DNA from 3 places in the Endozoicomonas sp. 8E genome. Region 3 is predicted to be linked to each of the others. Evidence: predicted binding sites of a transcription regulator. Region 3 holds the regulator's gene; each other region holds the start of a gene.
What was found. Region 3 encodes FNR, which switches genes on or off when oxygen is low (the NO sensors DNR and NnrR bind a similar motif). Its sites were predicted from a motif close to TTGATNTANATCAA; they were not measured.
Positions count from the first base shown of each region.

Region 1 (2,277 bases), 1.3 Mb from region 3:
TTTTATAGAAGGCGGTCACAAGCAGCAGAAGCATTACAACACCGAGACCCACCATGATTCTGAAAGAGAAGAACAGTGGCCACACGGTCGGAATAGCCTCTTCTGCAGCCTGCCGAACCATTTGGGGTGTCGCGCTTGGAATGTCGTCGGTATAGCGGCTGAGCAGCAAGCCATAGCCCAGGTCATCCACGACTTTATCAAACTCGCGACGGTTGTCAGGTGTATCTTCACCATTTTTCAGCTTTTCAAGCAATTCGTAAGCTTTGATACCATTGTTGATTCTCTGAATCTTGTCGTCGACCAGATCTTTGATACCCAGCACTTCTGTGTCTGTTGAGCGGGTCGCGATAATGCCCATGACGTAGGGGATTTTGATCGCATAATCTGTTCTCTGTTCTTCCTGGTTGGGAAGTCCAAAAACAGTAAAAGCGGCCGGTGCAGGTTCAGTGTCCCACTCGGCCTCGATCGCTGCCAGCTTGACTTGCTGTACGTCACCCAGTTCATAACCGGATTCATCGCCAAGCAGAAGCGTAGAGAGGATGGATGCCAGACCAAAGCCTGCGGCTACCGCAAATGAACGACGAGCGAAACCTATATCACGGCCTTTAAGCATGTACCACGCGCTGATAGACAGTACAAAGATGGCACCTGTTGTATAACCGGCAGATACCGTATGAATAAATTTCACCTGGGCTACAGGGTTCAGAATCAGGTCAGCAAAATTGGTCATTTCCATGCGCATGGTTTCATAATTGAACTCTGCACCTACCGGGTTCTGCATCCAGGCGTTGGCAATCAGTATCCACATGGCCGAAAGGTTGGTACCTATAGCCATGAGCCAGGTACAAGCCAGATGCTGAACCTTACTGAGTCGGTCCCAGCCGAAGAAGAACATGCCGACAAACGTTGACTCGAGGAAGAAGGCCATCAAGGCTTCAATGGCCAGTGGAGCACCAAAAATGTCACCGACATAATGGGAGTAGTATGACCAGTTGGTTCCGAACTGAAATTCCATGGTCAGACCGGTAGCAACACCGAGTGCAAAGTTAATACCGAACAATTTTCCCCAGAATTTGGTCATATCCCGATAGACCTGTTTGCCGGTCATAACATAAACCGACTCCATGATCGCCAGAATAAAGGTCATGCCCAGGGTCAGCGGAACAAAGAGGAAGTGATAGAGTGCTGTCATCGCGAACTGGAATCGCGATAGGTCGATGATTTCTTCTGTAATCATGGTGCTCCTCGTTAATGACAGTGTTAAATCAAATCCGTACTGGAAATCAGAAAATGCGTGCTGCCACAGAGGTCCTTCATGCTGCAGTTACCGCGCATTTCGTACAATAGATACATGCTAAATGCATGTTTATAGCCGGTGCGCCAGTATATACGAGTCTTAGATGGGTCTGGATCAATCTATGGCTGGTTAATCAGATTTGTGGACATGTTACTCGGATTTGTTACATATATGAACTACAGTAAGATGCAAAGTTTGATCTTCATCAAAAATGTTTTAAATACCTCGTTCTTCAGATGTTTTTTAGGGATATAAGTGCTTGATGCGTGAAAATAAAGGATAAATAACTGTGTAAATACGAAACATTTCGGTTGTAAAGTGGGTTTTTGGCCATAAGGAATACTGATATAGGTAATAACTGTCTATCAGTATTTCTGATCAGTATATAGAAAATATTCGCCCGCTTGATCGTTGTCAGGTCGGGCGAGAGGTGTCTCAGCGATGAGTACTGACAGAGCTGTATTTGCTGATGATTTTATTGGCGTTATATAAGTCAATTTGCCATTTGTTCTTGGCAGGGGGGACTTCTATGGGCGAAATATTATCCAGTGAATAGCGAGCGCTCATAGGGCTCTCGAACTGGGCAATGAACTGTAATCTTTTCAAATCAGCCTGATAGGTTTGTACCAGGAAGTTAATGGTCCTCTCGCTCAGGGGAACGCGATAGTAACGGATCAGGTTCTGGGCCAGCTTCTCGGCACTGGCCGAGAGGTTTTTGTCAACATCTGCAGCCAGAGCTTCCCCCAGTGTTGCCTTGGTCTTGGCGCTCATGCCTGGTTCAAGAAAAGCCAGGCTGGAAGCGTTGGAGCTCTCGATAGCCCTCTGAATTTGTGGGTCATGAAGATGTATATAGGGGTCAAGAATAGTTGCCACCTCAATAGCCACTTCCCTGGCACGTGTTTCTGTCAGGTCTTTCTGAGTAGCTGCCACGGGAGAGTGGGTTCGATAGCTTTCTCGCCTCAAGCGGGATTCCTTTAGAA
Region 1 covers NZ_CP120717.1:3,922,357-3,924,633, reverse strand. Annotated here, with positions in the region: gene P6910_RS12950 (cytochrome ubiquinol oxidase subunit I) at 1-1,237, opposite strand, end outside; gene P6910_RS12945 (hypothetical protein) at 1,733-2,277, opposite strand, start outside.
Region 1: a site for FNR is predicted at 1,493-1,506, ahead of P6910_RS12950 (cytochrome ubiquinol oxidase subunit I). Genes of this name have one in related genera too.

Region 2 (2,277 bases), 540 kb from region 3:
CAAAGCCTGTTTAACCAGCATCAACCACTTGAAAGCCTCGGACTCTGAGCGCCAGAAGCTCAAGTTCAATACAGCGCTGTTGCGCGCGATTTTTGCGGAGTTGGGCATTCCCATCATGGGATGCTCAGAAACGCACATTTTGCCAGTCAAGATCGGCGACGCCCGGAAATGCAAACAAGCGGCTGATCTGCTGCTGAGCAAGCATGGGATTTACATTCAGTCGATCAACTCAGCAACCGTCGAGGTAGGCGCCAGGCGCTTCCGGATCAATGCAACACCCAATCACACCGAGACGCATATTCGTCACCTCGCTGAGGCAATCAAGAGCGTGTTCGTTGAGCTAGAAATCGATCAAACTGTTGCGCTTGGGTGAGCCAGAGTGAACAAGGGTTGTAAACATGGATAATTACACGCTTTCACAGATCCTGGTATCCATTGCTATTGTGTTTGACCTGTTGTCTTTCCAGTTCAAAACACGCAAACACGTGGTGTTGTGCCTGTTTATTGCGGGAGTGTTGATTGCGACGCACTTTTACTTACTCAATGCTTTCACAGCGGCCGTGGTTATGACGATTGCGTCAATACGCTATCTGACCAGTTACTTTTCGTCTCGGCCCGGGGTAAGAAACCTGTTTTTGATTATCAATGGTGTGACACTCTTTGTTACTTACGAGTCTTTCATCAGTCTCGTGGCTTTCGTCGGCTCCTGCCTGCAAACGATAGGCGCATTCAGTAAAGACGATCGTGAGATGAGACTGATCATGATGGTGGGGACGGTAGTTTGGTTGAGCCACAACGTTCTTGTCCTGTCCCCGATGGCCGTCGTCATGGAAGTGCTGTTCCTGCTAAGTAACATCGTGGCCTACCTGAGGTTCTACAACAAGAGCCCAATAGTGACAAAGTCCGAGTACTGAGCTTTACGTCTGTTTCATTCCAGCCAATGAACAGACATCTGGCTCCCATCGCTTGAGCGCCTCATTGAGGTTCTCTGTGTAGTGGCGTGTCATATATGACGACTGACGCCAAATGTTCCGTTTGCTTTTTTGCTCTGGGTCAATAACAGGTTAATCTCCTTACGAAACCTTCACAACACAGTTGAACTGGTACGTTGTGACCGGTTACATTTCGTCCCAAACCATTCGCTGCCTATCGACTGTCTGCCTGTTTGAGTTCCACGGGGTTTTGATTGAGGTTTGTGCGGTGACGTTAATATCTAAGGGGTAACTATTTTGAACATTCTTGGCTATATGCAGAGACTGGGTAAGGCATTGATGCTGCCGATTGCCACACTGCCTATTGCGGCAATCCTGCTGCGCCTGGGGCAGCCTGACCTGCTGGATATTGCCTTTGTCGCAGAAGCGGGTAACGCTATTTTCAGTAACCTGCCTTTGCTGTTTGCGATGGGTATTGCTGCCGGACTGTCAAAAGACGATGCCGGTGCAGCGGTGCTGGCGGGTGCAGTGGGCTATTTTGTCCTGACTGCTGGGGCCAAGACCATCAATGCCGATATTGATATGTCATTCTTTGGCGGCATTATTGCCGGTATTATTGCCGGTCATAGTTACAACCGTTTCCATGCGGTGGCACTGCCACCTTACCTGGCATTCTTCGGTGGCAAACGTCTGGTTCCGATCATGACCGGTCTGATTGCTCTGGCTGTTTCTGTAGCAGCAGGTTATGTATGGCCAGTCATTCAGTCTGTCATTGATGCATTTGCTAATGGTATCTCTGAGTCTGGCCCCATTGGACAGTTTGCCTATGGAGTGCTGAACCGTGGCCTGATTCCGGTAGGTCTGCACCATGTTGTGAATTCTGTTTTCTGGTTTGGCTTCGGTGAATTCACCAATGCTGCCGGTGAGGTAGTCACGGGCGATCTGCCTCGTTTCTTTGCCGGTGACCCCACTGCCGGTACTTTTATGGCGGGCTTCTATCCGGTTATGATGTTCGGTCTGCCTGCTGCAGCATTGGCTATGTACCTGGCGGCTCCTAAAGAAAACCGTGCTCGTGTAGGTGGTGTTCTGCTGTCTGTCGGTGCTACTGCTTTCCTGACCGGTGTAACTGAGCCTCTGGAGTTCATGTTCGTATTCCTGGCGCCGGGCCTCTATGCTGTTCACGCCGTTCTGACAGGTGTATCTCTGGTAGTCACTAATATGTTTGGTGTTCTGCATGGCTTTGGTTTCTCAGCGGGTGCGCTGGATATGGCTCTTAACTGGGGGCTGGCTACCAAGCCTGTGACCCTCGTGTTCATTGGTCTGGCTTTTTCTGTTATTTACTTCT
Region 2 covers NZ_CP120717.1:2,075,150-2,077,426, forward strand. Annotated here, with positions in the region: gene hemA (5-aminolevulinate synthase) at 1-373, shown strand, start outside; gene P6910_RS07640 (YgjV family protein) at 399-914, shown strand; gene nagE (N-acetylglucosamine-specific PTS transporter subunit IIBC) at 1,230-2,277, shown strand, end outside.
Region 2: a site for FNR is predicted at 1,044-1,057, ahead of nagE (N-acetylglucosamine-specific PTS transporter subunit IIBC). Genes of this name have one in related genera too.

Region 3 (2,277 bases):
CAACTCAGCGGACAATTCTTTTTGCTGTTGCTCTGCAGCCCTGAGTTGTTCAATTCGATTCTGTAGCTCTTCAAAGTGTTCTTGCCCTGAAGCCAGATCCGGCTTTTCCGGGAAAAGCTGACTGGCCAAGTCTGCTTTTCGTTTTCTCTCCAACTTCAGCGCTTCTTCTGCCTCATGGAGCCTTCTATCCAGAGCCTCTGCACGCTCAGACTCTCTTAGCTCCAGCTGCTCGCGAATGATTCTCTGGGGTTGTGCATGGGTAATGACAAAATCAGTCAGTTGCTTTGAACGTGTTTCCAGCTCGCCTGAATGGGTCCGCAAATAAAACAGGTAGCCCACCCCTGAACATACAGCCAGCCCGGCAGCAACAGGCACAGATACAGAAGCTGCCCCGGCGGCAAAAGCACCGACGGCCAGAACCCCGGTTCCCTTGGCTATCGTGACAGCAATTCTTCGGCCATCCCAGATCGCACTTTTTTGAAGCCGGGTACGATGCGCCTCTTCAAGCTCAGCACACTCGGTCTCTTCGAGCTTTAATGCTCTGAGTTCCTCGATTGTCAGCTCACCCTTTCTGGCCATCAGGATTTGCTTTTCCTGTGGCGAAAGATCATTGAACGTCAGATCCTCTGCAGCAACGAGCTCCTCAAAGGTTCGAGGTGCAACTTCTTGCACGGTTGGAGTAAACAGGATCCCTGTCACTGAGCTGAGCAGACTCATAGCGTAAATCTCCCTGATTTACGAAATTGTATTCAATACAGTTATCGGCACATTGGCGGTGAAGAACATCTTTCTTGCATCATAGGTATTGATAGCGTTTACAGCCTTCTGTTCAAGCTCAATTACTTAAGTGCCAACCGACTGATCAAGTACAACATTTTTTAGTGCGGACTTATCGCAACCCAGTAAGGATTTTCCGAAAAAACCTTAAGTATGAAGGAATTACGCTTTAGTCTCGGAAAGCACAGACTTACACTTTGGTAGCATTTTCAATAGAATCGGCAGCGATTTCGCCAATACGACTTTGAGGCCACTCAATGACGTCAAAGCCCAATGTACGACAGCCTAGCCATGTGGCCTGCAGGGACTGTAGTCTTAGCTCCCTCTGCCTGCCTCTGGCATTGAACCTACAAGACATTGACCAGCTTGATCGCATCATCAAGCGAAGCCGCCCTCTCAAGAAGGGGGAACACCTGTTCCTGGAAGGAGACCCGTTTACCAGCGTCTTCGCTGTCCGCTCCGGGGCCATAAAGACTTATACCGCCACCAATGAAGGTGAGGAACAGATTACGTCTTTCTATCTTCCTAGTGAGATATTGGGCCTGAGTGGTCTCGATACTGACGTCTACCCGGTCTCTGCTCAGGCTATGGAAACCACCATGATCTGTGAGATCCCCTTTGACCAGCTGGAAACGCTATCCGATCGATTCCCGGAGTTGCGTCGTCATATGATGCGTCTGATGAGTAAGAAGATTCGTGAAGATCAGCAGATGATGATGCTATTGTCCAAGAAAAACGCCGATGAAAGAACTGCGACCTTCCTGCTCAACCTGGCCAGTCGTTTCCGTCGCAGAGGCTTCTCATCCCAATCATTCCGACTGTCCATGTCCCGCAATGAAATGGGCAATTACCTGGGACTGGCTGTAGAAACCGTTAGTCGGGTATTTACCCGGTTCCAGAAAAACGGTCTGATCTTCGCAGTGGGCAAAGAAATTGAAATCCGAGACCCGATTCAATTATGCTCTCTGGCGGGTGGAAAGTCTGTCGATTTGGAACAGATTATCTCCTCCTTATAAACACACCAGGGACGGACATTAAGGGAAAGGTATGATCGTTGATGAAGCTTATCTGAAAGCACAGATTAGAACTGTATCTGACTGGCCAGAGCCCGGCATTCAGTTTCGGGATGTGACCACTCTTTTCGAGAACCCCAAAGCCTGGCGGTCGGTCATGGACAGCCTCATTCATCGCTATATGGATGTTGAGTTTGACCGGATCGGTGCTCTTGATGCCCGGGGCTTCCTGATGGGCTCTGTATTGTCATATGCCATGAGCAAACCACTGATCCTGTTTAGAAAAAAGGGAAAACTGCCCTACAATACTGTCGCTCAGGATTATGAACTTGAGTACGGCAAGGCAACTCTTGAAGTTCATGCAGACACTATTAAGAAAGGCGATAAGGTCATTCTGGTTGATGACCTGATTGCCACGGGTGGCACTTTGCTTGCGGCCGGTCAACTGGTCAGACAACTGGGCGGACAAATTCTGGAAGCGGCTGCC
Region 3 covers NZ_CP120717.1:2,610,246-2,612,522, reverse strand. Annotated here, with positions in the region: gene P6910_RS08815 (hypothetical protein) at 1-717, opposite strand, end outside; gene fnr (fumarate/nitrate reduction transcriptional regulator Fnr) at 1,035-1,793, shown strand; gene P6910_RS08805 (adenine phosphoribosyltransferase) at 1,828-2,277, shown strand, end outside.